4 regions of the Pantoea sp. AS142 genome follow, and region 4 is predicted to be linked to each of the others. Evidence: riboswitches for the same ligand, from Rfam matches in the RefSeq annotation. Region 4 holds a riboswitch; each other region holds the start of a gene.
What was found. Region 4 has a riboswitch for thiamine pyrophosphate ahead of thiC (phosphomethylpyrimidine synthase ThiC). Riboswitches for the same ligand answer to the same signal wherever they lie in the genome.
Positions count from the first base shown of each region.

Region 1: linked by a shared signal. The riboswitch ahead of WFO64_RS08125 (FAD-dependent oxidoreductase) and the one ahead of thiC (phosphomethylpyrimidine synthase ThiC) in region 4 are both predicted to bind thiamine pyrophosphate.
Region 2: linked by a shared signal. The riboswitch ahead of tenA (thiaminase II) and the one ahead of thiC (phosphomethylpyrimidine synthase ThiC) in region 4 are both predicted to bind thiamine pyrophosphate.
Region 3: linked by a shared signal. The riboswitch ahead of thiB (thiamine ABC transporter substrate binding subunit) and the one ahead of thiC (phosphomethylpyrimidine synthase ThiC) in region 4 are both predicted to bind thiamine pyrophosphate.

Region 1 is NZ_JBBCMO010000003.1:28,397-36,120, reverse strand. It holds gene WFO64_RS08160 (fimbrial protein) at 1-156, opposite strand, end outside; gene WFO64_RS08155 (hypothetical protein) at 566-835, opposite strand; gene WFO64_RS08150 (DsbA family protein) at 1,153-1,695, shown strand; gene WFO64_RS08145 (ASCH domain-containing protein) at 1,941-2,354, shown strand; gene WFO64_RS08140 (HesA/MoeB/ThiF family protein) at 2,364-3,332, opposite strand; gene WFO64_RS08135 (thiazole synthase) at 3,342-4,100, opposite strand; gene thiS (sulfur carrier protein ThiS) at 4,103-4,300, opposite strand; gene WFO64_RS08125 (FAD-dependent oxidoreductase) at 4,284-5,228, opposite strand; TPP riboswitch at 5,362-5,481, opposite strand; gene WFO64_RS08120 (ArsR/SmtB family transcription factor) at 5,621-5,938, opposite strand; gene WFO64_RS08115 (alkene reductase) at 5,955-7,073, opposite strand; gene WFO64_RS08110 (hypothetical protein) at 7,333-7,724, opposite strand, start outside.
Region 2 is NZ_JBBCMO010000003.1:208,992-216,715, forward strand. It holds gene ascF (PTS cellobiose/arbutin/salicin transporter subunit IIBC) at 1-1,333, shown strand, start outside; gene WFO64_RS08970 (6-phospho-beta-glucosidase) at 1,366-2,796, shown strand; TPP riboswitch at 2,881-2,983, shown strand; gene tenA (thiaminase II) at 3,052-3,753, shown strand; gene WFO64_RS08980 (ABC transporter ATP-binding protein) at 3,750-4,490, shown strand; gene WFO64_RS08985 (ABC transporter permease) at 4,487-5,248, shown strand; gene WFO64_RS08990 (ABC transporter substrate-binding protein) at 5,273-6,208, shown strand; gene WFO64_RS08995 (sensor domain-containing phosphodiesterase) at 6,245-7,724, opposite strand, start outside.
Region 3 is NZ_JBBCMO010000009.1:131,791-139,514, reverse strand. It holds gene WFO64_RS16560 (DedA family protein) at 1-183, shown strand, start outside; gene thiQ (thiamine ABC transporter ATP-binding protein ThiQ) at 188-889, opposite strand; gene thiP (thiamine/thiamine pyrophosphate ABC transporter permease ThiP) at 876-2,483, opposite strand; gene thiB (thiamine ABC transporter substrate binding subunit) at 2,459-3,445, opposite strand; TPP riboswitch at 3,492-3,594, opposite strand; gene sgrR (HTH-type transcriptional regulator SgrR) at 3,630-5,291, opposite strand; gene WFO64_RS16535 (MFS transporter) at 5,544-6,722, shown strand; gene leuD (3-isopropylmalate dehydratase small subunit) at 6,762-7,367, opposite strand; gene leuC (3-isopropylmalate dehydratase large subunit) at 7,371-7,724, opposite strand, start outside.
Region 4 is NZ_JBBCMO010000018.1:5,841-13,564, forward strand. It holds gene nfi (deoxyribonuclease V) at 1-22, opposite strand, end outside; gene hemE (uroporphyrinogen decarboxylase) at 25-1,092, opposite strand; gene nudC (NAD(+) diphosphatase) at 1,133-1,903, opposite strand; gene rsd (sigma D regulator) at 1,993-2,499, shown strand; TPP riboswitch at 2,653-2,753, shown strand; gene thiC (phosphomethylpyrimidine synthase ThiC) at 2,841-4,763, shown strand; gene thiE (thiamine phosphate synthase) at 4,766-5,392, shown strand; gene WFO64_RS21885 (aminotransferase-like domain-containing protein) at 5,586-7,040, opposite strand; gene WFO64_RS21890 (DUF1127 domain-containing protein) at 7,215-7,397, shown strand; gene rpoC (DNA-directed RNA polymerase subunit beta') at 7,452-7,724, opposite strand, start outside.

The sequences.
Region 1 (7,724 bases), on a different contig from region 4:
ACCGGCACCCTGGGTGCCCGTTGATGCTCCCGGATTAATCGTGATCGGTGATATTCCTCTACAAGTGTTGCTCATGCGGAACCAGAAATCATAAGCCCAGCCAGCGTCACGGGCATAGGTCGTTTTCTGGTATTCATTAAACCTGTCTCTTTTCACAACATACAAACTGGCTAAAATTAGCTACCTGAGGGAGAGATATGTATTTATAGCCATGCGACAACATCACAACATGGTCTTATTATATTGATGCTACATTGATGCAAATAATCTATTCGAATGATAAAAAAGTCGTTGAGTTATCTAAACAGAAAATAGATCCACGACGTTTACTGATCAGAGTTAATTTTCACAGCATTCAGGAAATACTATCCTCAGTCCTGAAAAAATTATCATTAACGTTAGTATTTGTTGATTCCAGAATGGCAATAAATTGGCGATAGATCGACAAACAAGGCGGGCGTAACTGTTTTGATCGAGGGAAACGATCATTCATCGTGCTGACCCAGCGCCGCCACAACAGGCTCTTCGAAGTGAGGATTTATCCTGCCGCGAGCCAGTCAGCGACCTAAAGCAGATCGTGATCCATCGGGGTGCGAAAAGCGTGACGTGCGGCAACCATTAACTGACTGGCTGTAACGGAAGTGGGTAATCGCAACAGAATTTTGCTCGCCTGCCAGTAACAGAGCACCATGACTTCATCCTCCTCATTTTCAGCCAGTTCATGCAATCGGGCGCGAAGTGACAGCACATCAAGGGTCTGCTGTTCATCCAGCATGTCTGAGATCGTCTGATTGATGACGCGATGGAGAGTTTTCCAGGTGAGACCGGTATGCAAAATTAACCTCTTCTAACGCCCATCGACTCAGGGCAGACAGGCAGCAAGGAAGTAGCAGACATGCCCTGGTAATTTGAGAAAGCAAACTCTGCTGGTAACTATAGCTGCTCATCAGCGGCGATGCAGGGCCAGCTGTTGAGAATGCCAAAGCCGATAATTCTAACGATTAATGGTACTGCCTGTCGCCTGTTACGCGCAGGTCAGCAACTGATTGCTGAATTTTGTAACAATTGCGGCTGATTCTTAACTGGCTGAAGTGAGTAGGATTTGCCAGAGTAAATACCCTTTTCTCCCCGATAATCGCTAAGGAGTTGCCAATGAGTCAGCACGCTGATGCACTGGTATGGGGCCACGGCCCCATGATATTTGAAGTCTTTCTGGAACCTACCTGTCCTTTTTCGGTCCGCGCATTCAATAAATTCGACGCTTTACTGGCGCACGCGGGTGAAGAGAAGATCACGCTGAAGATCCGTCTGCAGTCACAACCCTGGCACCTCTATTCAGGATTGATTGTGCGCTATATCCTTGCCGCCGCATGCGAAAGTAAAGCAGCGGCAAAGAAAGTGATGCAGGCGGTGGCCGATCATCGTGAAGAGTTTGAATTCACCGATCATTGCACCGGACCTAACCGCGATGCCACGCCGAATCAGATTCTGGCCCGCCTGAAAGCGTACAGTGGCGTGGATGCCCTGGCCGCGTTTGATCAGCCTGATTTGCAGAACGCCATTAAATGGCACTGCAAATATGCCCGTCAGAACGGCATTCATGTGTCACCAACCTTTATGGTTAATGGCCTGGTACAGCCCGATATCAGCAGCGGGGACGACATTGAGCGCTGGGCGAGTTTTTTGATTAGCTAATTTCTGGTGTGTGTCGGTGGCAGGCGTAGCTTTCAGCGTCAGCGATTCGGACGACCTCACTATTTTGATAATTTTGCCTGTTTTCCGGCAGGGCGGCCGGTTAAGCTGTGCCACTATTTGCAGAACAACGGCAGAGAGTAACCTGCCGTGGTGACTGCTGCTATTTATCTAACGATGCCGCTGGCCTGCGTTGCGATAACCTCAGGTTATGTCTGGCGCGCCCGCATTGATTCGAGGACTTTCTGATGGCAATGACGCTGGAACAACTGCGAGATAAATACCCTGACGCGATGGTCGACACGTTTGGTGACTCCCCTGAACTCGCCAGTGAGCTGACCACACTGATCATTGCCGGCAAAAAAGTCGCCAGCTGCGGTTCACTGCGTAGCTGGCAGGAGCAGGAAAGGTTGCCTCAACCGGGTGGTTACAGCATCATCCTGAATCGCGAACAGCAGCCGGTCTGCGTGCTCCGCACCACCGGGCTGTTCCTGACGCGCTTTGATCGCGTGACGCCAGAGATGGCGATGCTGGAAGGCGAAGGCGATCTCAGCCTCGATTACTGGCGGCAGGAACATCAGCGCTACTTTCAGCGCGCAGGCTATTTCCACACTGAAATGGAGTTGATCTTCGAGACATTTCAGCTGGTGGAGGTGATTTAAACTGACATGCTAAAGCATGTTGGCCGCCATCAACGCCAGCCGCGTTATCCCACGGGCGGCAAGGTTTTCAGCCGCCTGTGCCGCACGCATTCCACTGGTGCAAACCAGCACTACACGCTGATCGGCAGGCGGCTGCCAGGACGCTATCTGCTGCGGCAGAATCCGTATCACCCGATCGGCCACACTGACCGGCGCCTCTTCCCGACTACGCAACTCCACAATGCAATCTTCCTCCGTGAGCATGAGTCGATCGATAAAAGGCGTGCCCGGCACGTCCGGCTCGGGCGCATCGTCAAAGCGGAACGGCCGCACGTGCCAGTCAACAAAATCGCAATGAATCATGCAGCCTAGCGGCGATGGCGTCAGTTTTAATAAAACACTCAGCGCCATCTGCGCCTGCATTGCGCCCAGCGTTGCCACCGCAGGTCCCATCACGCCTGCGGTGTTGCAGTTACCCGAGACCACGGGTAACTGCGGAAACACCGCGCGATAGCTGGGCGCACCGCCACAGAATCCACCGACATAGCCTTTACGTCCCAGCACCGAGGCGCAAATCAGTGGCAAACCTCGCGGAGAGCAGGTGTCGGAGAGCAGATAAGTGATAGCAAAGTTATCCGCCGCATCCACCACCAGATCGATCCCCTCCAGCACCTGTGGCAGTTCACTGGCGTTCAGCTGTTGTGGATGCGCTTCCACCTGACAGTCTGGATTTCGCTGCCCCAGCGCACGCTGGACGCAAAACACTTTCGGCTGCCCCACATCGTCCACCCCAAACAGCGTCTGCCGATGCAGGTTATGCAGTTCAACCCGATCGCCATCGTAAAGGCGAATAAAACCTACGCCTGCGCCTGCCAGTAAGGGCAGCAGCGTCGCGCTAAGCCCGCCCGCCCCCACCACCAGCACCCTTGCGCTGCTCAGCCGTTGCTGGCCCGCTTCACCCATTTCCGGCAACATTGTCTGTCGCTGATAACGTGACATTGCCACTCCTTATCTGAATTGTGCCAGGCCAAAAACTGGCGTGGAGGCTGACGCCATATCGCGCTGCTCCATCAATCCTGCCTGAAACGCCTCGTGCCCCCCGTAGATCGCGGCGGCAAAGGCACCCGACATTCTCACTGGATCGCGCGCTTTTGCCACCGCAGTGTTAAGCAGCACGCCATCGAAACCCATCTCCATAGCCTGTGCCGCCTGGCCTGGTGCGCCGATCCCTGCATCAATAATCAGCGGTATATCTTTAAACCATGCACGCATAGTGCGCAGCCCCTCGATATTGCGCAGCCCCTGGCCTGAACCAATCGGCGCGCCCCAGGGCATCAGCACTTCACAGCCCGCTTCCAGCAATTTTTCGCCCACAATCAGATCATCGGTGGTGTAGGGAAAGACCTGAAATCCGTCAGCGCAGAGAATGCGCGCGGCTTCAACCAGCGCAAACGGATCGGGCTGTAGTGTGTCGGCATGGCCAATCACTTCCAGCTTTATCCATGTTGTATCGAACAGTTCACGTGCCATCAGTGCCGTCGTCACTGCCTCTTTCACTGTGTGACAGCCCGCGGTATTGGGCAGAATACGTTTATTGAGCCGTTGCAGTAGCGTACGGAACGCCCCGCCCTCGCTGCCTTCCCGTCGCAGGCTGACGGTAATAATCTCCGCACCAGATGCGTCTATCGCCTGATGCAGAATGTCCGGTGATGGATAGCCAGCGGTACCGAGCAGAAATCGGGATTGCGGAACAAACTGGTAGAACATGATCAACCTCCCTGCATGGGTGACAGGATTTCCAACTGGTTTCCCGCCTCAAGCTGCTGGCTGGCATAACAGCTGCGCGGCACAAACTCGCCGTTCAGCGCGGTGGCGACCGTGCGCGGATCAATCTGCTGCTCCTGCAACAGCTCAGCCAGCGTATTTGCACCGGTTTCAATCGTGCGGCCATTAAGTTCCACTCGCATAACTAATCTCCTGAGTGAGTTGCAGCATAAGTTTTTCAGCCATAATCGGGGCCAGCAAAAAACCGTGGCGGTAAAGCCCATTGAGGAAAAAACGGCCATTTTCGTAGCGGACCTGTGGCAGGTTCTGCTGATAAGCGGGCCGGAGACCGGTGCCGCTCTCTGTGATCCGAGCTTCTGCCAGCGCCGGATGCAGACTATAGGCGGCGCTGAGCAGCTCCATCATTGCCCTGGCGCTGATCGGGCTGCTGTCGTGGCTTTCAACCATGGTCGCACCCAGCATGAAGTGGCCACTGGCACGGGGCACCAGATAGCAGGGGAAGCGCGGGTGGAGAAGCCGGACAGGACGGGAGAGCTGAATTTCGGGCGCGTGCAGGATGAACATTTCGCCACGCACTGCACGCAGTGACGGCTGCTGGTCAGCAGCGTGGATGCCACGGCAGTCGATGATTTTCCCGCTGGGTTTACCACTGTGAATGGGCACCCCCGCCTGTTGCAGCTTATCGTGCAGTTGCTGCAACGCGCGGCGCGGATCGAGATGCGCCTCGCCGGCGAAAAACAGGCCGCGGGCAAAGCGGTTTTCCAGCGCCGGTTCAACCTCACCAGGCGCGACCCACTGATGCTGCTCCGTCATGCTGGCGAAGCGCGTCAGTTCGCGGCTGTCGCGCGGCGGCGCAACCACCAGCGTGCCCTGCTGCTCCACGCCCTCTACACGTTTCGCCCACCAGCTGGCAGCGTGCTGGCCCCATTCGATCACCTGTGGAGGTGCACTTTCTGCTTCGCACCAGGGCGCGAGCATGCCCCCTGCCCAGTGCGAGGCCGCACGGCAGTCAGGCTGAGTAATGATTTCAACGGTTTCTCCCTGTTCCGCCAGCAGCGTGGCGACACAAAGCCCGGCAACGCCGCTGCCGACCACCGACCAGCGGCTCAAAATGTCCACCAGACAGCAGAAGAGAGATTCAGGATTAAGTGGGTCACATTCGCCTCGTTATCAGTTAACGAAGACCCGTGATACCAGAAGGGAAAAGGCAAGAGCGGCGCGACTGCACCCTTGCGGCAAGTATCTGATGAGATACCCGTCTTCCTACGCCAGTATCAACTGGGTCAGGTTCTAAGGGTCGCTAAGCCGCGCGGTGCGCTATTAGCCTCTCAGTCTCTCTGGCGAGACTCCCCTGACGGGTTTAGTTGTAAGGTAAGCAGGCAGTTTCGTCAAGCAGACTGCATGGAACAGAGTCAGAAAATCGGGGAGACGTTCAGGGTCTGGCTGTCCGGGCAAACCTGCAATGGCAGCCCGGTCAGGCAAAGGTATTGAAAATGCCGTCGCTACAAAAGCGCCTGCAGCGATTGCGTCACCGCTTCGGTGACTTTGCGAATACGTGGTTCGACGCGGCGATAGTAGGTCCATTTCCCCACTTTACTGGCTTCTACCAGCCCTGCGCTCTGAAGTGCTTTCAGGCATAACGAGGTGGCGGGCTGTGATAAGCCCGCCTTGTCCTGGATGAGACTGGCACAGACGCCATACTGATCGAAAGGATAGAGCTGGGAATAACCCGCAAACGCTTCGTCAGGATTTTTAAGCCACTTTAGCACTGCCACCCGGGTTGGGTTAGACAGTAGCTTCAGGGCATTTTCGGGGGACATGCCGCCTCACAGAACATCAGGATAGGTAAACAGGATAGTCAGTATAGCCTTTCTCACTGCCGCCATACAGGGAGGCGTGATCGACATCATTCAGCGGAAAGCCTGATTTAATCCGCGCCGGCAGGTCAGGATTAGCAATAAATGAGCGGCCAAAACCAAACAGGTCGCCCCAGCCTTTTTCCAGCATATGCTGTGCTTTTTCTGCCGTGTAACGACCTGAATAGATAATCGGTGAGCGAAACGTTTCCCGTAGCGCAATACGGAAACTCTCAGGCATATCCGGACTGTTATCCCAATCCGCTTCGGCTATTGAGAGATAGCAAACTTCCAGTTCGTTGAGCAGTTGCGCGGCACGGATGTAAGTCGCGTGGGGATCGCTTTCGACCAGTCCGAGATAGACGCGCTCTTCGTCGGTACTTGAAAACAGCGGCGCAAACCTGACGCCAACACGGTGGCTGCCAAATACCGAGCTGACCGCCTCAACGACTTCACGCAGAAAACGCAGACGATTCTCAGCTGATCCACCATATTCGTCCGTACGGAAGTTAGTGTGCTCAGAGATAAACTGGTTAATCAGGTAACCGTTGGCGGAGTGCAGTTCCACGCCGTCGAAACCGGCTGCTTTGGCATTCTCTGCTGCCCGTCGGTAGAGTTCCACGATCTCTTTAACTTCAGCGGTGGTCAATTCCCGTGGTGCGCTGGGCGCAGTTAATATCCCGGCTCCTGGCCCTGTTTCAATAAATACCCGGACGTTATCGGCTGTCATGGCTGAAGGCGCAACGGGTGCCTGCTTGCCTGGCTGAAGTTCATTGTGCGAGACGCGACCAACATGCCAGAGCTGACAGAAAATCGTGGCACCTTCCTGATGTACCGCCTCTGTGATCTTTTTCCAGCCGGCAATCTGCGCGTCGCTGTGGATCCCTGGCGTCCAGGCATAGCCTTGCCCGCGAGGCTCAATCTGGGTGCCTTCGGTGATCATCAGTCCCGCGCTGGCGCGCTGGCGGTAATATTCCACCATTATATCGCCGGGAATGTTGCCCGGCTGTTCGCTGCGGCAACGCGTCAGCGGCGGCAGTACTATGCGGTTCCGAAGTTGAAGATTACCCAGATTCAGGGGGGTAAAAAGTGACGACATGACTAAAAATCCTCTGATATGTGAAGAGGTGGTATTATATTTACACATTTAAATTTGTAAATGTGTAATCTCTCCTTTTTTCCTGGGATGGTTGAGATCAGAAAGACAGTTTCAGGCTGGGTCGTTAAATAGTACTGTAATAACAATAAGTAATTGCTGGTCGTGAGGGGATAACGTCAGTCTGGCTATCCTGCAAATGCGGCTCTGTGGCGCGTTTCTTAGCCACGAGTGTACCGTCACTTGCAGGATTATAGCGACATTATAAAGCGTATTTTTCAGTGAACGCCTGCCACTGCTGGCGATAAACCGCCAACTGCTTTAGTGCGGCATCGATAGAGGGCTGTGCTTTGTTGTGCGGGTTAGGCGTGGCACGGATCACGTCGGCAAAGGTGTTAAATACAGCATTCATGTCACTGCCCGACTTTGTCGCCTCCATCATTCTGGCCAATTCAATCTGTGGCCGCGCAGTGCCGCTTTTTACCTGGTCGAGGTCATCACGCGCACCCGCCACGATTTCGCTGGTGCCATATTGATGCGCGATATCCAGCATCTGCTGCGCCCCAAGCAGCAATCTCTCTTCCCGGAATGCCACTTTACTGTCGATCATCTCATCAACAATACCGGTCGCCTGGTCCCGCTTATCCTCCGGGA
Region 2 (7,724 bases), on a different contig from region 4:
AACCCAGGTTGACTGTCCCCGGCTCAAAGCGATCGATGGCGTCATGGGTGTGGTGCACCACGATACCCAGTACCAGGTGATCATCGGTAATAACGTTTCGCAGGCTTATCAAGCGGTGCTGGAAATGGGATCGCCCGCCGCGTCATTGTCTGTACCGGTGACACGCAAATTCACCCTGAGAGGCATTGGTGCAGGCATTCTTGATGCGCTGGTGGGCACGATGTCGCCGCTGATCCCGGCCATTATTGGCGGCTCAATGGTTAAGCTGCTGGCGATGATCCTTGATATGGCAGGCATATTCGAGAAAGGCTCATCAACGCTGGTGATCCTGAACGTGATTGGCGACGGCGCGTTCTTCTTTCTGCCGGTGATGGTCGCCGCCTCTGCGGCGCTAAAATTCAAAACCAACATGTCGCTGGCGATTGCCATTGCCGGTGTACTGGTCCATCCCAATTTTGTTGAGCTAATGGCAAAAGCGGCGCAGGGTCAGGCAGTTGAATTCGCTTATATTCCGGTGACCGCAGTGAAATATACCTACACGGTAATCCCGGCGCTGGTCATGACCTGGATCCTGTCGCACATTGAGCGTGGCGTGGATCGTATTACTCCTGCTGTCACCAAAAACTTCCTGAAACCGATGCTGATTGTGCTGATTGCAGCCCCCGTCGCCATTGTGCTGATTGGCCCGATTGGCATCTGGATCGGCAGCGGCATCTCCACGCTGGTCTACTCCGTGCATGGCTATCTTGGCTGGCTTTCCGTCGCGATTATGGGCGCAATCTGGCCGCTGCTGGTGATGACCGGGATGCATCGGGTGTTCACACCCACCATCATCCAGACCATTGCCGAAACCGGCAAAGAGGGCATGGTGATGCCGTCAGAGATTGGCGCCAACCTCTCGCTGGGGGGATCGTCGCTGGCGGTGGCGTTTCGTACCAAAAACCGTGAACTCCGCCAGACCGCGCTGGCGGCGGCGGCCTCAGCCATTATTGCCGGCATTTCAGAACCGGCCCTGTATGGCGTTGCGGTCCGCTTAAAACGGCCACTAGTCGCCTGTCTGATCAGCGGGTTTATCTGCGGCGCGCTAGCGGGCATTGGCGGGCTGGCCAGTCACTCAATGGCCTCTCCCGGCCTGTTTACCAGCGTGCAGTTCTTCGATCCTGCCAATCCAATGAGTATTGTCTGGGTCGGAGCGGTAATGATTTTGTCTGTGGTGCTGTCGTTTGTACTCACACTGCTGTTAGGGTTTGAAGATATTCCTGAAATCGTACCCGGACACACAGCGCAACCCGCGCCCGCTACAGAACGCGCTAACGCGATCCATAGCCACTAAATGGGTCACGCTGACCCGGAAAAGAGGAATGCATGTCTGATTCAAGGTTTCCGCAAGGATTTTTATGGGGCGGCGCGTTGGCCGCCAACCAGAGTGAAGGCGGTTATCGTGAGGGTGGAAAGGGCTTAACTACCGTCGATATGATCCCGCATGGCCCGCACCGTATGCCGATAAAACTGGGCCTGGAAAAGCGTTTTACCCTGCGTGACGATGAATTTTATCCCAGCCATGATGCGATCGATTTCTATCACCGCTATTCAGAGGACATCGCGCTGATGGCCGAGATGGGGTTCAGCGTATTCCGCACCTCTATTGCCTGGAGCCGCCTCTATCCCAACGGTGATGAACTGACGCCCAATCAGCAAGGCATCGACTTTTACCGCGCGGTCTTTGAGGAGTGCCGGAAATATAATATCGAACCGCTGGTCACGCTCTGTCATTTTGATGTGCCGATGCATCTGGTAACTGAATATGGCTCGTGGCGCAATCGAAAAATGGTCGACTTTTTTGCCCGCTATGCCCGCAGCTGTTTCGAAGCCTTTGATGGCCTGGTGAAATACTGGCTGACCTTTAATGAGATCAATATCCTGCTACACAGCCCGTTTTCCGGTGCCGGTCTGGTGTTCGAACCCGGTGAGAATAAGGAGCAGGTGAAGTATCAGGCGGCACATCATGAACTGGTCGCCAGTGCGTTGGTCACCCGGCTAGCGCATGAAGTGAATCCGGCTAACCAGGTCGGCTGCATGCTGGCAGGCGGCAACTTCTACCCCTGGTCCAGTAAACCGGAAGATGTCTGGGCGGCACTGGAAAAGGATCGCGAAAACCTGTTTTTTATTGATGTGCAGGCGCGCGGTGCCTATCCGGCCTACGCTGCCCGCGTGTTCCGTGAAAAAGGGGTGACGCTGGAAATCGCTGACGGGGATACCGAACTGCTGAAAAACAGTGTCGATTTTGTCTCATTCAGTTATTACGCCTCACGGTGCGCTTCGGCAGAGATGAACGAGCAGAACAGCAGCGCCGCCAATGTCGTGAAATCCCTGACTAATCCCCATGTGCCACGCAGTGAATGGGGATGGGGCATCGATCCGCTGGGGTTACGCATTACCATGAACATGATGTATGACCGCTACCAGAAGCCGCTGTTCCTGGTAGAGAATGGCCTGGGCGCACGCGATGAAATTGATGCGGATGGCGAGATTAATGACGACTACCGCATCCGCTATCTGCGGGAACATATTCGCGCCATGGGCGACGCCATTGAAGATGGCGTACCAGTAATAGGCTACACCAGCTGGGGCTGTATCGATCTGGTTGCCGCTTCAACCGGTGAAATGAGCAAGCGCTACGGTTTTGTCTATGTTGACCGGGACGATCGGGGTAACGGCACGCTGGCGCGCACGCGGAAAAAATCTTTCTGGTGGTACAAGAAAGTGATTACCAGTAACGGCACAGACCTTGAGTGACAATGTCACTTAAGAGTTAGCTTTCTGGCTTTTAATGAGTCAATAACTGTGCCGTTGTACTCTGGCGTTTATTATCGTATAACCACTGTCTCCGAGGGGTGCCCTGTAATGGGCTGAGATGGCGTAAGCCGAACCCTTTGAACCTGATCTGGGTCATGCCAGCGAAGGGACGGGTCGGCAGATTTTCTGCGTTTTCTCCTGCATCATTCCCTGTTCCAGACCGTATGCCCGGATCTCCCTGTTACTGGAGATCCCATGTCACATCCGCTTTTCGATACCGGCTTTTATGGTCGTCTGCGCCAGCAGGCTGGCACTCATTGGCAAGCCTATATTGCGCACGATTTTGTGCAGCAGCTCGGTCGGGGCACGCTGCCACCGGTCGCTTTCCGCCATTATCTCACCCAGGATTACCTGTTTCTGCTGCACTTTGCCCGTGCCTGGGGTCTGCTAATTAGCAAACTCTCTGAGCCAGCAGCCTTACATAGCGCAACGGCATCGCTTAACGCCATCGTCAGCGAACTGCCGCTGCATCAGAGTTACTGCCAGCACTGGGGCATCAGCGAGGCGGCAATGGCGAGCGAACCTGAGGCAGTGGAAACGCTCAACTACACCCGCTACGTGCTGGACGTGGGTCACACCGGGGATGCGCTGGAGCTGATGACGGCGCTGATGCCATGCGTTGCCGGTTACGCTGAAATCGGTCTGACGCTACTGGATGATCCCACAACCCGCTTTGAGGGCAATCCTTACGCTGCATGGATAGAGAATTACGGTGATCAAACTTACCTGGCCGGTGTCCACTCCTCACTTTCACTGTTTGAAACCCTGGCTCAACAGCACGCCGGGAGAGAGCGCTTTGATCGGCTGGCGATCATTTTTACCACCGCAACCCGGCTGGAATCCGCTTTCTGGCAGATGGGTCTCAATCAAGCTGCCGCTGTTCGGATCAGTCCATGAGCCAGGGGTGCGATGTCGTGCCAGCTGGCATTTCAATTCGCCAGCTCTGCGTGAATTTCGGTCAGCAGAAACTCTTCAGCCAGTTAGATCTGGAGGTTGAGGGCGGCAGATTTACCGCTTTACTGGGTGCCAGCGGCGTCGGTAAAAGCAGCCTGATGCGGGTCATTGCCGGTCTGATGCCTCCAACCTCGGGGCAGATTAGCGGCAGCGATGGTCAACCTCTGACCGGACGGATCGCCTGGATGGGTCAACAGGATTTGCTCTACCCGTGGCTAACGGTTGAACAAAATGTCTGCCTCGCCAGTCGCCTGAAAGGTGAGAAAGCCGATCGCGACTGGGCGAACCATCTGCTGGAACGGGTGGGTCTGAGTCACTGCGCCACCGCCCGCCCTGCGGCACTCTCCGGCGGGATGCGTCAGCGCGCCGCTCTGGCACGCACCCTCTATACCCGTCAGCCCATTGTACTGATGGATGAGCCTTTCTCTGCTCTGGATGCATTGACCCGCAGTCAGATCCAGACGCTGGCCGCAGAAGTGCTGGTCGGGCATACCGTGCTGATGATTACTCATGATGCCGCAGAAGCCTGTCGGCTTAGTCACCAAATACTGCTGGTAGGTTCAGCGGGGGTTGAAGCTTGCCCGCCACTGCAGGGCCAGCCACCACGGGCAGCAGAAGACATCCACTTAATCCAGAGTCAGGCCGCATTGCTGAACCAACTGAGCAGGATAGCAGGATGAGATTACGCATGGGTTTCGCTAGTGTTCGCCGTGGCGTGATGATCGCTGTCGGGCTGATTACGCTGTGGTGGCTCGCCACACTGACTGACATTCCAGCCTTTCTGCTGCCCTCACCCGCTGCGGTCGCCACCGCGCTGTGGCAAAACGCGGGCTATTTTGGCCATCACACTCTGATTACGCTGACCGAGATCCTCTGCGGCATGGCTCTCGGCGTGCTGCTGGGTGGTGTGCTGGCGCTGAGCATGACCTTTTCGCCCTGGCTGCAGCGCTGGATGATGCCGGTGGTGATTACCAGCCAGGCGATTCCGGTATTTGCCCTGGCGCCGTTGCTGGTGCTCTGGTTTGGCTTCGGCATGGGTGCCAAAGTCGCGATGGCAGTACTGGTGATCTTTTTTCCGGTGACCTCCGCCTTTTTTGATGGCCTGCGTCGCGTCACGCCCGGCTATCTCGATCTGGCTCGCACTCTGGGCGCGTCACGTAGAGCGCAGCTGCGCCATGTCCGGCTGTTAGCCGCGCTGCCCGCCCTGGGGTCAGGATTGCGGATGGCGGCAGCAGTAGCGCCGATTGGCGCAATCATCGGTGAATGGGTCGGATCGGCCGAAGGTCTGGGTTATGTGATGCTGAATGCCAACGCCCGGATGCAGAGTGACCTCTGTTTCGCTGCCCTGTTTATTCTGGTGCTGGTGACGCTGGCCCTGTGGCTGACTACCGACCTCCTGCTGCGCCACCTGATTACCTGGGCACCGGAGACACTTTAATGACCTCTACAGATGAGAAATCCCATGACTAAAATGCCTCTGTTTACCTTGCTTTTCAGCACCACCTTCGCCACAGAGGCTCTGGCGACGGAAAAACTGACGCTGGTGCTCGACTGGTATATCAATCCCGACCACGCGCCCATTATGGTGGCCCAGCAGACGGGCGCATTTGCGGCAGAAGGGCTGGAGGTCAACATTATCCCACCTTCCGATCCGGCACTCCCGCCGCGTCTGGTGGCGGCGAAACAGGCGGACCTGGCGATTACTTATCAGCCGCAGCTGAATCTCTTCGCCGATCAGGGTGTGCCACTGATACGGGTTGGCACGCTGATTAATATGCCCCTGAACACCCTGATAACACTCGATAAAACGATTAAGCGTCCGGCAGATTTGAAAGGTAAGCGTATTGGCTATTCGGTCAGCGGCATTGAACAGGCAACACTGGCCACTGTGCTGAACCATGACGGCATAAAGGTCGATCAGGTTAAGCGGGTTAACGTCAATTTTCAGCTCACCAGCGCCCTGATAACCGGAAAGGTAGATGCAGTTATCGGCGGGTATCGCAATATCGAAGCACAGGAGATGAAACTTGCGGGTAAAGAGCCAGTGGTGTTTAACGTCGAGGATTATGGTGTGCCGCCTTATGACGAACTGATTATCGTCGCCAACCGTGATGAGGCCGGTCAGGAGAAAATCAAAAAGTTTTTGCGGGCACTGAAGAGGGGGAATGCTCAGTTGCAGGCGCATCCAGAGGAGAGCTGGCAGGCCTTTGCCCGCGCACATCCGGAGTTAAACACGCCGCTAAACCATCAGGCATGGCGTGCCACCCTGCCCCTATTCGCCGCCGATCCGGCAAAACTGGATCGCGCACGCTATCAGGCTTATGAGCAATTTCTGTTTGATAACAAGCTGATTAAAAGCATCACCCCGGTTGAGCGGTACGCCACTGGCAGTGAGTAAAAAGAGCGCCCGCAGCCATTGCTGCGGGCCAGTTGACTAGCGTGACTTCTGATAAAGCCAATGTTCAATGTCGCTGGCTGGCAGCGGTTTTGAAAAGAAGTAGCCCTGGATTTGATCGCAACCGTAAGTTTTCAGCAACCCCAGTATCGCTTCCGTCTCCACGCCCTCGGCCAGCACGACGTAATTCAGCTCTTTCAGCATCAAAATAATGCATCTTACGATGATTTTAGATGCCTCATCTTCACCCATCCGCGAGATCAGTGACCGATCGATCTTGATCACATCCAGCGGAATATCCTGCAGATAGCTGATGTTGCTATAACCTGTGCCGAAGTCATCCAGCGAGATCACAAAACCGTGCGACTTCAGCGCTTGCAACCCCTTAATCGCCACATCGCTTTTGGTGATCAGTTCATTCTCAAGACATTCGATGCCCATAATGGCGTTGGGTAACTGAGCCGCTGCTAATTTCGCCACCAGCTTTTCGGCAAAATCGGGCTTTGCGAAATCGCGCTCGCTGACGTTGATTGAAACCGGTATCAGATCGTACTCGCGATCCCAGCGCGCCAGTTGCTCAACGGTATGATCGATTACCCAGTTGGTCAGATCGGAAATCAGGTTGGTTTTACCCGCCAACGGAATAAATTCTGATGGGAAAAGCTCGCCCCGCTCAGGATGATTCCAGCGGATCAGCGCCTCAAGCCCGACCGTTTTACCGGTTTTGAGACACACTTTAGGCTGCCAGGCCAGGTAAAGCTCTTCGTCTTTATTCAGCGCCTGTGCGAGATCGTTCATGATCATAAAGTCATCGGTGCGCCGCGAGTCGTAACTCTCATCAAAGAACATCCCACTGATATTTTCATCAATCGCCTCATGCAACGCGCTCACGGCCTGACGCACTGTTTCATTCGCATCCATCTGGCCCGGTACAAACTCTGTTTCACCGACAAAGACATCCAGGTCGAGCGTGATATTTTCCGCCAGATCGGCCTTCATATCTTTGAACAGGTCGATCATATTTTGTGATGTAAAGCGACCCGACCAGGGCTGCACGAACGCGAAACGGCCAGGTGCAAAAGAATAGAGTGTTTCGTTCTCCGGAAGAGTGATCCGGTGTGCGACATCCTGTGCCATCTGCTTCAGCAGTCTCTCCATCGGCGCAATGCCCACCGCGCGGGAAAGCTCATAAGCACGAATAATGTCGAGGCAATCGATAAGAATCAGGCGAAAGCGACTCTGTGGCGCGGTAAGGGTCAGCTGCTGAATATCACGAATCAGGCGAGAGCGATTCGGCAGGTGCGTAATAACATCGGTAAAACCCGCGTTGTTCCATGCATCCAGAAAGGAGGTGACCAGCGTAGCCAGTGAGCGCAGCGTAGCAAGTTTATCATCCGTAAAAGGATGTGGCTGAGTATCGGTCACGCAGAGCGTGCCCAGCACCGTGCCGTCGAGATTCTTAAGCGAAACACCGGCATAAAAACGAATGTGCGGATCGCCTGTCACAAACGGGTGCGTA
Region 3 (7,724 bases), on a different contig from region 4:
TGCTGGCGCTGGTGGCGCAGCGGCAAGAGCCGCGACTGGGCCACCGCCTGGCTACCGCCTGAGCGCTTACGCTGGGCTGGGCCGCTGGGACTGGTGATCGCCGTCGCGGCTTTCGTTGGTATTCAGTTCCACCCGATGATGCCCGTTTTCCGTCATCTGCTGTGGCAGGTTTTCTTCGCGTAAATGCTTATCGACGCGGGATGCCGAGCACTTCGGCCTCCCGCGTGTCGCCCGACAGCAGTTGTCGGGTCTCGCCATCCCAGTAAACCCGGCCATCCACAATCACCACGCTGCGCGGCGCAATCTGCTGCGCATCTTCCAGACTGTGTGACACCATCAGCAGCGTAATGCTGCGCGCTTCGCACACCGAACGCACCAGCTGCAGCATCTCGCCGCGAAGCGCCGGGTCCAGCGCAGAAAAAGGCTCATCCAGCAGCAGCACCGGACGGTCACGCAGCAAACATCGCGCCAGCGCCACACGCTGACGCTGTCCCCCTGACAGCTCACCCGGCAGACGCGTCAGCAGCTCGTTTAATCCCACCTGATCGGCTAATGCGGTCAGGCGCTGATGTTGCCCGGTGCTGAGTTTTAATCCCGGATGCAGCCCCAGCGCCATGTTCTGCTGCACGTTGAGGTGTGGAAACAGGTTGTTCTCCTGAAACAGCATGGATACCGGTCGTCTGGCCGGGACGCTGTGGGTGTGATCCTGGCCGTCAATCATCAGGGTGCCCTGTTTCACTGGCAGGAAACCGGCGATCAGGCTCAGCAGGGTGCTTTTACCCGCCCCACTGGGTCCGAGAATCGCGATGCGCTCGCCACGTGTGGCATTGAGGCTGAAGCGCATCGGCAGATGCTGATAAAGGTAAGTGAGATTATCAAGGGTCAGCATGGTGGCCTGGTAATTTTTCCATTAGTGTGAACAGCAGTAAACAGAGCAGCAACAGCAGCAGGGCGGTGACCGCACCCTCTGCGCCGCGATAGGCGCCAATCTGTTGATAGAGGTAGAACGGCAGGGTGCGGAAGTCGGCGTTGCCAAACAACGCCACCACGCCAAAATCGCCGATCGACAGCACGCAGGCAAATGCCAGGGCCTGAGCCAGCGGACGTTTCAGCGCGCGCAGCTCGATCAGCCGCAGCCGGTTCCAGCCGTGGATATCCAGTGAATCACAGAGTCTGCCGTAACGCTCCGCAACGTCTCGCATCGGGTTCTCCAGCACTTTCAGCGCATAGGGAATAGCGATTAGCGCATTGGTAAAGATCACCAGCCCCTCTGCTGAATCGGGCAGACCCATGGTGGTGTTAAACAGCAGGAAAAAGCCGGTGGCGAGCACGATGCCTGGCATCGCCAGAATCAGCATGCCGCTGGTGTCGATCAACTGTGCCGCTGCCGGACGCTGACGCAGACGCAGTTCGCGACTGCTCCAGAGCAGCATCATGGTCAGCACTACACAGAGCAGACCGGCGCCAGTGGCGATACGCAATGAGGTAAAGCTCGCCTGCCAGAGGGCAGGCTGCGCCAATGCGCCTCGCAATCCGCCGTGCAGACCATCGACGATGACCGCCGCCAGCGGTGGCAGCAGCAGGATCAGCGCCAGCAGAATCAGCAGCGTATCGACCACCTGTGCCCCGCGCGAATCCTGTGGATCGCGCCAGCCGTTCATCTGGCTGTTTCCGGCGGGGATCGCCTTGCTGAAGCGCTGGCTGAGCAACACCAGCGTCAGGCAGCAGCCGAGCTGGAGCAGCGCCAGCAGCGCTGCACGTCCGGGATCGTAGTCATAACTCAGCGCCTGAAATATCGCCAGCTCGATGGTGGTCGCCTGCGGGCCGCCGCCCAGCGACAGCACGGTGGCAAAGCTGGCGAAACAGAGCATAAAAATCAGCGCACCGGTCGGCAGCAACTGACGCCGCAGCCACGGCCATTCCAGCAGACGAAAATGGTGCCAGCCGCGCAGGTCGAGCTGTGCCGCCAGCTGACGCTGTTCCGGCGGAATGCTTTCCAGCGTCTGCAGCATCAGGCGGGTCGCCATTGGCAGGTTAAAAAAGACGTGCGCCAGCAGAATGCCTGGCAGACCGTAAAGTGAGAAGTGATAACCGATGCCCAGCAGCTGGCATAGCTGCGCCAGCCAGCCGACACGACCGTAGACGGTCAGCAGACCAAACACGGCCACCAGCACCGGCAGCACCAGCGTCATGGCACACAGACGCAGCAGCAGCTGTCGGCCAGGAAAATGGCGTCGATAGAGCGCCCGTGCCAGCGGCACCGCAGGCAGCAGCGACAGCAGGGCCGAGAGCAGCGCCTGACCGAAAGAGAAGGCGATAACATGATGCAGGTAGTCATCCTGCAGCACGCTGCGCCAGTCCGTTTCCGGCGCGGCGTTCCAGAGTGCACCGAAGGCCAGAAACGCCACGCTGGTTAACAGCAGCGTGGCGAATGAGCCAGGGATCAACCAGCGCGGCATCAGTGGCTGACGGCGCGTTGCCACTGACTAATCCAGCCTGAACGCTGGCTGGCAACCTCTTCCGGCGAGAATTGCAGGGCGGTGGCGGGCACGTTCAGCGCGCCGAAACCGGCAGGCAGCGGCGTGTCGATTACCGGGTACATCCAGTTACCGGTTGGGACAGTACGCTGGAAGTCGGGCGAGACCATAAATTGCATGAACTGCCGGGCCAGCGCTGGCTGTTTGCTGTTGGCTAGCTGAGCGGCAACTTCAATCTGCAGATAGTGTCCTTCCGCAAACGGCGCGGCGGCGTAGTTCTCTTTTTTCTCTTCGATGATGTGGTAAGCCGGTGAGGTGGTGTAGCTCAGCACCAGATCGCCTTCGCCCTTGAGGAAGAGGCCATACGCTTCACTCCAGCCTTTGGTCACCGTCACGGTTTTCTGCGCCAGCTTTTGCCACGCCTGCGGAGCCTGATCGCCATAGACTTTCTGCATCCACAGCAACAGGCCTAATCCGGGGGTGCTGGTGCGGGGATCTTCGTAGATCACCCGCCACTTTTCCGGACTGTCGACCAGCTCTTTCAGGCTTTTGGGTGGATTTTTCAGACGGTTTTTATCGTAGACAAAGGCGAAGTAGCCATAGTCAAACGGCACGAAGGTGGTGTTGTGCCAGCCGTCGGGCAGAGTGAGTTTTGACGTATCAACCTTGCTTTCAGCAAACAGACCGGTTTTCTGCGCCGCCTGCACCAGATTGTTATCCAGCCCCAGCACCACATCCGCTTTACTGTTTTTACCTTCCATCCGCACGCGGTTCAGCAGCGACACGCCATCTTCCAGCGTGACGAATTTCAGCTCGCAGTTGCACTGTGCTTCAAAGGCTTTTTTAACTGCCGGGCCAGGGCCCCAGTCAGCGGAGAAGGAGTCGTAGGTGTAGACCGTGAGAACAGGTTTTGCCGCCAGAACGGGGGCGGAGAATACCAGCAGCACCGGCAGAACTTTGTTTAACACTTTGCGCTCCTTCAGGAGAGTAGGGGATGAGTCGCAAAGGATCTGAGCACAGAGGCCTCTCAAATCCCTACGTCGGTATTAACCGAATCAGGTTCGACGGGTCTCTCTCAGCTGCTTGCTGTTGGCAGGCGGCACCCCGTTGAGAACGTCACATTCTAGTCATTTCAGCGCCGGGGTGAAAGCGTCACAGCGCCGGTGGTGCAAACCAGGCGGATTTAAAATCAAACCAGCCCAGCGTATTCATCCGAACACCGCGCATGCTGCGCTGACCTTCAAGTAGCAGCCAGTGGTGAAATAGCGGATGCAGACCCGCGTCTTCGACTAACTGTTTACTCCATTCGGCCAGCGGCAGCGTTTTCTCGCGCCAGCGGGCGGCATCGCCATGCCAGTCGATCGGCAGGCAGTGATGCAGCAGCGGGATCTCATAGAGCTGCGCAAACAGCGAATAAGTCAGCGGTAGAGTAAAGTTCACGCTGCCGAGCCAGATATCACTTTCCGCTTCGCCCTGATACCAGCTTTCGTAACTGATTTCGCGTGTTTCCAGCGTGACGCCATGCTGTGCCAGCAGCGGACGCAGCGCGTTGGCAATGCCTTCATGCTCAACATGCTGGCTGTACCAGGTCAGTGTCAGATGGGTCAAGCCCGAGGGTTTTTCTACTGGCGTCAGGTCGCGCCGGTGATGCCAGCGTGGCAGCAAACCATAAGCCGGAAACCAGTAACGCTGATAACCGACACCGGCGTGATTAAGCAGGGCGATGGGATTAAACAGGTAGCTGACCCAGCGCCGGACCGCCTCGTTGCGTCCCTGCTCTGAACGCTGGTCGAACAGCAGATAGTAGCAACCTTCTTCCAGGCGGCTCTCCTCCTGAATTTCATCAGCGCCGTCGCCCTGCAGACGTACGCCGGCGTAGACCATCTCATCGCTGATGTCAGGCAGGACCCAGATAGAGACATCATCAATCAGGGCGCGAAAACCAAAGTAGTCATCAAAAGCTTCGATCTTGAGCTGACTCTCCTGATTGCGGATCGCCCGGTAAGGGCCGGTGCCAATGGGCTGACGGGCAAAGTCGTGCAGCGTCGGCCATTCGCGCGGCAGGATCATCGCACTGACGCTGCCCAGCAGCCAGAGTAAACCCTCGTCGGGCTGACTTAAGCGGATATCCAGCGTCCAGGGAGCGGGCGAGTCGATCTGCGCAATATGGGAAAAGAGCGGATGGGGACGCTGACGCTCCAGCGTGGCGAGCACATCCTCCATCTCCAGTTCTCTGCCGTGATGGAAGCGAATCGCCGGACGCAGAAAGAAGCGCCAGTGAAGCGGGGAAGTTTGCTGCCAGTGGTGCGCAATATCTGGCTCGATTTCCCCGTTTTCCTCATTTATCCGCGTCAGGCCGTTGAAAATCTGTCGGGCAATGTGGGTTTCAGAGCGCCGCAGCGGCGAGCCGGGCAGCAGGTTGAGCAGCGGACGATAGTAGAGCACCCGCAGGATATGTTTGCCCTGCCGGAAACTGCGCCCCAGATGCGCGCTGATCATCTGCCGCACCTGATTTTTATCGCCCACCAACTGGACCAGCTGATCGATGCGATCCTGCTCCAGCAAATCTTCAGCACGCTGCTGTTGCAAAGCCAGTCCGGTGTAGCAGAAGGTAAGCTGTGAACGCTTTCCGCGTCCGGCCTCAGCCTGCCAGATCAGCCAGCCTGCGGCCTGCATTCGGTTAAGCAGATTGCGCATATGGCGGCGCGAACAGTGCAGCAGGTCAGCCAGTTCGCTAAGGGTAATCTCCTGCGTTTGCCCCTGGCAGTTCTGCCACAGGCGAATGAACTGCTGCTTCAGACGTGATGAGGACATAAAAGGGGAACTCCTGGTGAAAAGCGCTCTGTTTTTCCTGCCTCATTTTAAGAGCAAACTTTACGCTATGGGAAGAGCGGGAGGCATTCAGCAGTGAATGGCGTTCGACCCTCGCTTCGCTGTTCAGCGGAGTGTTTTTCTGAGTAGGGTGCATTTACCCGGCCAGCAGATGATCTCTGCTGGCTTTTTTCATGTTGCGCGGTATCGTCTACCCTTCTTTTTTCCTCTGTTTGTTGTGTAAGGGATTTCGGTATGAAATCGCTGTTAACGCGGCAGCGCCGCATCAATCCGGTTTACCTCGCTTTTATGGTCGCCTCATTCATGCTGGGCATTGCAGGCGCATTGCAGGCGCCGACGCTCAGTCTGTTTTTGACGCGTGAGGTGCAGGCACGACCTTTCTGGGTTGGGCTGTTCTTCACCATCAATGCGGTGGCCGGTATCGTGGTGAGCATGCTGGTGGCAAAGCGCTCTGACAGCGTCGGCGACCGGCGTCATATTATTCTCTTCTGCTGCCTGATGGCGCTGGCCAATGCGCTGCTGTTTGCCTTTACCCGCCACTATTTGACGCTGCTCACCCTGGGGGTGCTGCTGTCGGCGCTGGCCAGCGTCTCTATGCCTCAGCTCTTTGCGCTGGCGCGGGAATATGCCGATCAGTCGGCGCGTGAAGCGGTGATGTTCAGTTCTGTGATGCGTGCGCAGCTGTCCCTCGCGTGGGTCATCGGGCCGCCGCTTTCCTTCGCGCTGGCGCTGAACTACGGCTTTGTCACCCTGTTTATGGTGGCCGCCGCGCTGTTTCTGATCTGTATCCTGCTGGTCTGGTTTACCCTGCCGTCGGTGCCACGCACGCAGCCACTGATGCAAAGCGGCGGGCTGCCGCTAAGCGGCTGGCGCGATCGGGATGTGCGTTTGTTGTTCCTCGCTTCAGTCGTGATGTGGACCTGTAACACCATGTATATCATCGATATGCCGCTCTATATCAGCACTACGCTGGGCCTGCCGGAGAAGCTGGCCGGTCTGTTGATGGGGACGGCGGCCGGTCTGGAGATCCCGGTGATGCTGCTGGCGGGTCATTACGCGCGCCGCATCGGCAAGCGCCGGTTAATGCTGGTGGCGGTGGCGGCTGGCGTACTGTTTTACCTGGGGCTGGTGTTGTTCAATTCCCGCACTGCACTGATGGTACTGCAGCTGTTTAATGCGGTGTTCGTCGGGATTATTGCCGGAATCGGAATGCTGTGGTTCCAGGATCTGATGCCCGGACGGCCCGGTGCAGCGACCACCATATTCACCAACTCGATCTCGACCGGCATGATTCTGGCTGGTGTTATTCAGGGCGCGCTCAGTGAGCGACTGGGACATGAGGCGGTTTACTGGCTGGCATTCGGGCTGGCTATTGTGGCGCTGGTGATGTCGGCGCGGGTGCGCGACATATAAACAAGCAGGGCGACCGGATGTCGCCCTGCTTTGACTCCATCAGCGCAGGTAGGCGGGCTGATTCTGCTCATACTGCGAAATTGAGGCTTCGTGCTGTAGCGTCAGACCGATGCTGTCAAGGCCGTTAATCATGCAGTGGCGGCGGAAGCTGTCGAGTTCAAACGAATAGACTTTGTCGCCGGCGGTGACCGTCTGCGCTTCCAGATCTACTGTAAAGCGGATGCCTGGCTCGGCTGCAACCAGTCGGAACAGTTCATCCACTTCCTCTTCGCTTAATTTCACCGGCAGCAGCTGATTGTTGAAACTGTTGCCGTAGAAGATATCCGCGAAGCTTGGCGCAATCACCACGTGAAAACCGAAATCGGTCAGCGCCCAGGGCGCATGCTCACGTGAAGAGCCGCAGCCAAAGTTTTCACGCGCCAGCAGGATGCTGGTGCCTTTGAACTCAGGCTTATTCAGCACAAAGCTGGGCGTTGGCACCGTGCCGGCGTCATCTTCAAAGCGCCAGTCATGGAACAGGTGCTGTCCAAAACCGGTGCGGGTAACCTTCTGCAAAAACTGCTTGGGAATGATCGCGTCCGTGTCGACGTTTGCGGCATCCAGTGGCGCAACAATGCCGGTGTGCTGAGTAAATTTATTCGCCATGACTTAAGCTCCTGTCGTCAGTTCACGGATGTCGGCAAAGTGGCCGGTTACGGCAGCCGCCGCGGCCATGGCCGGGCTCACCAGATGGGTACGTCCACCTCGCCCCTGGCGGCCTTCAAAGTTACGGTTGCTGGTTGACGCACAACGTTCGCCCGGATTCAGTCGGTCATTATTCATCGCCAGACACATTGAGCAGCCTGGCAGACGCCATTCAAAACCCGCTTCCAGAAAGATCTTGTCCAGACCTTCCGCTTCGGCCTGCGCTTTGACCGGGCCGGAGCCAGGCACCACCATGGCGACTACCCCAGGTGCGACTTTGCGGCCTTTGGCGATGGCGGCGGCGGCACGCAGATCTTC
Region 4 (7,724 bases):
CGCGAAGTGCGGCAATGTCCATGATTACTCCTGATGCCAGGGACGTGATAAGCGATGTACAGCGTCAACAAAGACACCTGCATTTTCGGGTGGAACATCCTGATGAATACCGTGTCCCAGATTGAAGATATGTCCGGTGCCTGAGCCAAAGCGTTTCAGGATCCCGGCCACTTCCTGTTCAATACGCTGAGGTGCAGCATAGAGCATAGAGGGATCCATGTTGCCCTGCAGCGCGACTTTGTCGCCCACGCGACGTCGGGCGTCATCGATATCGGTGGTCCAGTCGAGACCCAGCGCATCACAACCGGTGGCAGCCATCGCTTCCAGCCACTGTCCGCCCCCTTTGGTGAAGAGCGTCACGGGTACGCGGCGACCGTCGTTTTCACGTAGCAGGCCATCGACAATTTTGTGCATGTAGTGAAGTGAGAACTCGCGATAATCACGACCGGTCAGCACGCCGCCCCAGGTATCGAATATCATCACGGACTGCGCACCGGCGCGAATCTGAGCATTGAGATAGAGGATGACGCTGTCGGCCAGCTTATCCAGCATCGCGTGCAGCGTAGCGGGATCGGCATACATCATCTTCTTGATTTTGGTAAATGCCTTGCTGCTGCCGCCTTCCACCATGTAGGTGGCCAGCGTCCACGGACTGCCTGAGAAGCCAATCAGCGGCAGATCACCGTTCAGGTTTTTACGGATAGTGCGGACGGCATTCATCACATAGCCCAGCTCCATTTCTGGATCGGGCACCGGTAAACGCTCGACGTCAGCGCGACAGGTCACAGGATGAGAGAAACGCGGGCCTTCGCCGGTTTCAAAATAGAGACCCAGTCCCATCGCATCCGGAATGGTCAGGATGTCACTGAAGAGAATGGCGGCATCCAACGGATAACGGCGCAGCGGCTGGAGAGTGACTTCACAGGCCAACTCGGCGTTTTTACATAGCGACATAAAGTCACCCGCCTGGGCGCGTGTCGCTTTGTACTCCGGTAAATAGCGCCCGGCTTGTCGCATCATCCATACCGGCGTGACATCAACTGGCTGACGTAACAGGGCACGCAAATAACGATCGTTCTTCAGTTCACTCATCTCAACACTCTCTCAATAACAGGCGTGTAGTGTAGCACTTTCACACTTCGGCGCGGCACAGGGCGACGGTATCTTCAATCAGACGGCGCGCCACGGTGCCTGGCGGCGGCAACAGGGGCAGGTCATCAAAACGGAACCAGGCCGCATCCAGCAGCTCTTTGCCGTCGTGTTGCAGATCGCCGCTGGCATATTCCGCCATAAACGCGGTCATCAGCGATTGCGGAAAGGGCCACGGCTGGGAGGTGACGTAACGGACGTTTTTGACCCGGATATTGCTCTCTTCCATCACTTCGCGGGCAACGGCCTGCTCCAGCGTCTCGCCAACTTCCACAAAACCCGCCAGCACGGTGTAGACCTTGTTGCGATGGCGGGCATGATTCGCCAGCAGGATTTCATCACCACGACGGATAGCGACAATGATGCAGGGAGCGATCTGTGGATAGTAACGCTCGCGGCAGTGACTGCAGAGACAGGCAAATTCATGTTTGCTGTGGTACATCTCATGGCCGCAATAGCCGCACCAGCGATGAGACCGGTAGAATTCTGCCAGCTGCACACCGCGACCCACCAGCTGAAACAGCTCTACATCCTGATCGATCAACTGTCGTACTGAGAACATATCGGCAGAACGCGGCTCACAAATTAGCCAGACTTTTTCGCCCTGCCATTCACCGATAGTGCGGGCCTTACTGCCGGTCAAACCAAATTTTTCGGCGTTTCCGTGGGGCAAATCACCTTGTGGCAACCAAAGTTTCTGTTCATGGCTGACAATCCACCATCCAGCGTCTACGCTTGAGATTTCGTATTGCATTTATTTCGTCATCCTTAGCGTCAAAACGCACGCTGAAGCCCTGATGTTAAGTGTGTAGATAAACAACTATAACTCACATGGAGTTAGATATGCTTAACCAGTTAGACGTCCTGGCTGAACGCGTAGGTGGCAGTAATGAACTGGTCGATTCGTGGCTTGAAGCTCGTCGTCAGCTACTGGTGACCTATTATCACCTTGTCGGCCTTAAACCTAAAAAAGAGGCGCTGACGCGTCTGGATGAACAGGCTCTGGACAACTTCTGTCACAGCCTGGTCGATTATCTTTCTGCAGGTCACTTCAGTATCTATGAACGCGTCATCAGTGAAATGAGTGGCGACAGCCCGATGATCGCCGCCGCGCAGATCTATCCACCGTTGGAAGCCAACACTGAACGTCTGATGCAACTGTATGACGGTCAACTGCAACAGGCGATCGACGACGAGAACTGCATGACCTTTCAGCAGGCGCTGTCCGAAGTCGGCGAAGTGCTGGAAGCACGGTTTACGCTGGAAGATAATCTGATCCAGCTGGCATGGGATAACCAGCTTGCCACTCCGCCGGTTGCCAATGACAGCCATATCGCGCGTCCGGCTTAGCCGTCATCACTGGTAAAAGGGTTGAGATTATCTCGTCGCCCTTTTATGCTGAACAGGTTCTGAGGAGCGTACTCCAAAGAACCTTTTTTATTTTTGCTTTGAAATACAAGGTTTACGCCTGACTCTGTTGTGATCAGACGCCAGCGTAAAAACAGCTTCTTGTCGGAGTGCCCAGTTGGGCTGAGACCGTTAATTCGGGATCCGCGGAACCTGATCAGGTTAGAACCTGCGAAGGGAACAAGAGTAAATATTTTCTGTATGCCAGTACGTTTACGCTGTCTATACGGTTACTCCTTCCGAACTCCGGACAAGCATCGTTCCCCCTTAACAGGAAGATTGCTATGTCTGACCCAAAAATAACCCGTCGTGAACAACGTGCCCAGGCGCAGGAATTTATCGATTCCTTGCAAAGCGGCAGTGCATTTCCCCAGTCCCGTCGCATCTGGATTACCGGCAGCCGCGAGGATATTCGCGTTCCCATGCGCGAAATCGCGCTCAGCCCGACCCACCTCGGCGGCAGCAAAGAACAGCCTCTTTATGAGCAAAACGAAGCGGTACCGGTCTATGACACGGCGGGGGCTTATGGCGATTCCGCGGCACAGATCGATGTTCATCGTGGCCTTGAAAAGCTGCGCGCCCGCTGGATTGCTGAACGCGACGACAGCGTGCTTCTGGAACAGAACAGCTCAGACTATACCCAGCAGCGGCTGGCTGACGAGGGACTGGATCATCTGCGCTTCGATCAACTTCCGACACCGCGCCGTGCCCGCGCAGGCCACCGCGTCACGCAACTGCACTATGCCCGCCAGGGGATCATTACCCCGGAAATGGAATTTATCGCCCTGCGGGAAAATATGGGCCGGGAGCGAATCCGCAGTGAGGTGTTGCTGCAACAGCATCCAGGCCATAGTTTTGGCGCGCATCTGCCCGCCGATATCACGCCCGAGTTTGTCCGTCAGGAGGTCGCTGCCGGCCGCGCCATCATCCCTGCCAATATCAATCACCCTGAATCGGAGCCGATGATCATTGGCCGCAACTTTCTGGTTAAGGTCAACGCCAACATCGGTAACTCGGCAGTAACCTCTTCCATTGAGGAAGAAGTGGAAAAACTGGTCTGGTCGACTCGCTGGGGAGCCGATACGGTGATGGATCTCTCTACCGGCCGTTATATTCATGAAACACGCGAATGGATTTTGCGAAACAGTCCCGTGCCCATTGGTACCGTGCCGATTTATCAGGCGCTGGAAAAAGTGAATGGCGTGGCCGAGGCACTGAACTGGGAAATTTTCCGGGACACGCTACTTGAGCAGGCAGAGCAAGGCGTCGATTATTTCACGATCCATGCTGGCGTGCTGCTGCGTTATGTCCCGATGACCGCGAAGCGTCTGACCGGGATTGTGTCGCGGGGTGGATCGATCATGGCCAAATGGTGCCTGTCGCATCATCAGGAGAGCTTCCTGTATCAGCACTTCCGGGAGATCTGTGAAATCTGCGCCGCTTATGATGTTTCCCTGTCTCTGGGTGACGGCTTACGTCCGGGGTCGATTCAGGATGCCAATGATGAGGCACAGTTTGCCGAACTGCGTACCCTGGGCGAACTGACCCGCATCGCCTGGGAATATGACGTTCAGGTGATGATTGAGGGGCCGGGGCATGTCCCGATGCATATGATTCGTCGCAACATGACCGAACAGCTCGACCTGTGCGATGAAGCCCCCTTCTATACGCTTGGCCCGCTTACCACTGACATTGCACCTGGCTATGACCATTTTACCTCAGGTATCGGTGCCGCCATGATTGGCTGGTTTGGTTGCGCCATGTTGTGTTACGTCACGCCCAAAGAACATCTGGGCCTGCCGAACAAAGACGATGTGAAGCAAGGATTGATCACCTACAAAATCGCGGCGCATGCCGCCGATCTGGCGAAAGGCCATCCGGGGGCGCAGATACGTGATAACGCCATGTCCAAAGCGCGCTTTGAATTCCGCTGGGAAGATCAGTTTAACCTGGCGCTGGATCCCCATACTGCAAGGGCTATGCATGATGAAACCCTGCCGCAGGAGTCGGGCAAAGTGGCCCATTTCTGCTCAATGTGCGGTCCTAAATTCTGCTCGATGAAAATTTCCCAGGAGGTGCGCGAGTTTGCGGCACGCCAGGATGCCCGTGCCGAGCCGGTTGAAGTAGGCATGGCGCAAATGTCAGACCGTTTACGCAGCCGCGGCGATGAGTTTTATCACCCCGCCGATGCCATTAATGAGGATTAACCATGCCTGCATTTCCCGCTACCGCTCCGCGCCTGGGGCTTTATCCGGTAGTTGATAGTCCCGCGTGGATTGAACGCCTGCTGGAGACGGGCGTTCGCACGCTGCAGCTGCGCATGAAAGATCAGCCCGATGAGGTCGCCGAGCACGCCATTGCTCAGGCGATTGCACTGGGCAAACGCTTTGACGCGCGCCTGTTTATTAATGACTACTGGCAGCTGGCGATTAAGCATCACGCCTATGGCGTGCATCTGGGTCAGGAAGATCTGGATTTCGCAGATCTCGCCCACATTCATCAGGCCGGATTGCGACTGGGACTCTCCACCCACGATGATGCGGAACTGGATCGCGCCCTGGCGATCCAGCCCTCTTATATCGCGCTTGGGCATATCTTTCCGACACAGACCAAAGAGATGCCTTCTGCGCCTCAGGGCATTGAGCAGCTAAAGCGACATCTGACACGTCTGACGCATCTTCCCACCGTGGCGATTGGCGGAATCTCAATTGCACGAGCACCCGATGTGCTCGCAACCGGTGTGGGCAGCATCGCGGTGGTGAGTGCGATTACCCAGGCAGATGACTGGCGTGAAGCAACGCGTACCCTGCTGGCACTGGCAGAGCCGCAGAAATAGGAATGTGTGGAACCTGTTTCGCATAGCGACTGCAAAATAAGTAATGCCAGCATTCTTTCGGGAAAGCGTCGCGCAAAAACCTATGTTGCCGCTGGCGTGCTTTAATCCAAAACCTTAACGTGGCATCCGTCAGGTTAAGGTTATCTGACCAGGGCCGGTTCCCTCCTCTTGCCGGCCCTGTTCCTTCTTTTCACTACGTGAGAGTAGAGGCTGAAGTCTGCGTCTCATGCTGGCACGAGAGCATGGCGCGTTCGACGGCTGCACCCACCAGCGCCAGCGCCTGTTCAGTTTGCTCGTTGATTGGCAGCCCGTAGTTTACGCGCAAACAGTTACGATATTTACCCGATGCCGAAAACAGTGAACCCACAGCAATCTGAATTTTTGACTCGCGCAGTTCGCGGTTAAGCCGGACCGCATCAAATGCTTCTGGTAGTTCTATCCACATCAGAAAGCCACCCTGAGGACGGGAAACACAGATGCCGCAGGGAAAGTATTGCCGTACCCAGCAGCTAAAGGTTTCATAGTTACGGTGATAGATTTGCCGCATCCGGCGCAGGTGGGGCTGATAATGGCCCTGGCGGATAAACTCTGAGACCGCATGCTGTGGCTGCGTAGCGGTGGAACCTGTGACAATATACTTCATGTGCAGCACACGGTCGCGATAGCGGCCTGGTGCAACCCAGCCGACGCGCAAACCCGGTGCCAGCGTTTTGGAAAAGGAGCTGCACAGCAGAACACGGCCATCGAGATCCAGCGCTTTAATGGTGGGTGGGCGCGGGTATTCCCAGGCTAACTCACCATAAACATCATCTTCAATCACCGCCGCATCAAACCTCTGCGCCAGTGCCAGCAATGTACGCTTACGCTGCTCAGGCATAATAAATCCCAGCGGATTATTGCAATTCGGTACGACCACGACGGCTTTAATCGGCCATTGATCAAAAGCCAGTTCCAGCGCTTCCAGACTGATGCCGGTTAACGCATCGGTCGGGATCTCGATGGCACGAATGCCAAAGCCACGCAGGGTTTGCATGATGCCGTGAAACGAAGGCGACTCAACGGCAATGATATCGCCCGGCTCGCAGACTGCACGCACGGCTACCGACAATGCTTCGTGGCAGCCAGTAGTAATAACGATATCATCGGCGGTGAGCTGGCAACCGCTATCTATCGCCAGTCGCGCAACCTGTTGCCGCAGCGCGAGTACACCATAGAGGTTGTCATAATTCAGCAGCGCGATTTCCTGCTTCTGCGCCTGTCGGCTGAAGGTTTTCCAGAGCGGCTTTAGCGTCGGCTGCGTCAGATCGGGCATGCCGCTGCCCAGTTGCAACACATCATCTTCCAGACGGCTATTAATCAGTTCCAGTACAGCATCCCACTGCGTCACCTCAACTGGCCGCTGTGCGGGACGGGTGAGCGCAGGGATTGGCGGCGTCGCTTTGCGCGAGGCAACAAAATAGCCGGAGCGCGACTGCGGCGTAATCATCTGCTTCTCTTCCAGCAGATGATAAGCCTGCTGCACGGTGCTGATACTGACGCCATGTTCAGCACTCAGACTGCGTACCGACGGCAGGCGTTCACCACTGCGATATAAGCCTTGTTCTATACGCTGAGCCAGCAGTGTGGCCAGATGTTCATATCGGGTCATTGTATTTCCTGTGGCTTCGAGATTGAGCTGCAACCAGTACAGTTATGCTCCTTTTCTACCATTCAGATCTCCATTAGGGCAATCTGTATGTTAAAAAAATGTATTTTTTGCATCTGTATCATGTATAACGATCCGCTGAAAATAGTCCTCAGACAAATTATTGAGGGCTCTACCATGGGATACGATGAAAATCGCGCAGCTAAACCGTTTTCAGGCACGCCTTATCATATAGTTATTAAACTGTGGCGCAGTTATAAACGCTGGCAGTTGCGGCGTGAGACGCGTGTCATTCTGTCGAAGCTGAGTGACAGTCAGTTGAAAGATATTGGCATCGGCCGTAACGACTGGAATGCCTGAATCCGAGACAAAAAAAACCCTGCCGAAGCAGGGTTTTTATCAGGTAAAGGACAATTAATCGTCTTTGTTGCCGCCGAGACCGGCATTCAACAATTCAGCCAGGCTGGCTGAGGCTTCATCCGCAGTAACCTGCGGTGCAACCGGAACTTCACCTGCCGCTTTGCGGCGCATACGATCCTGATGGTAGGCGTAACCGGTACCGGCCGGGATCAGACGACCCACGATCACGTTCTCTTTCAGGCCGCGCAATTCGTCGCGTTTGCCTGCTACTGCCGCTTCGGTCAGAACACGCGTGGTCTCCTGGAACGATGCTGCAGAGATGAACGA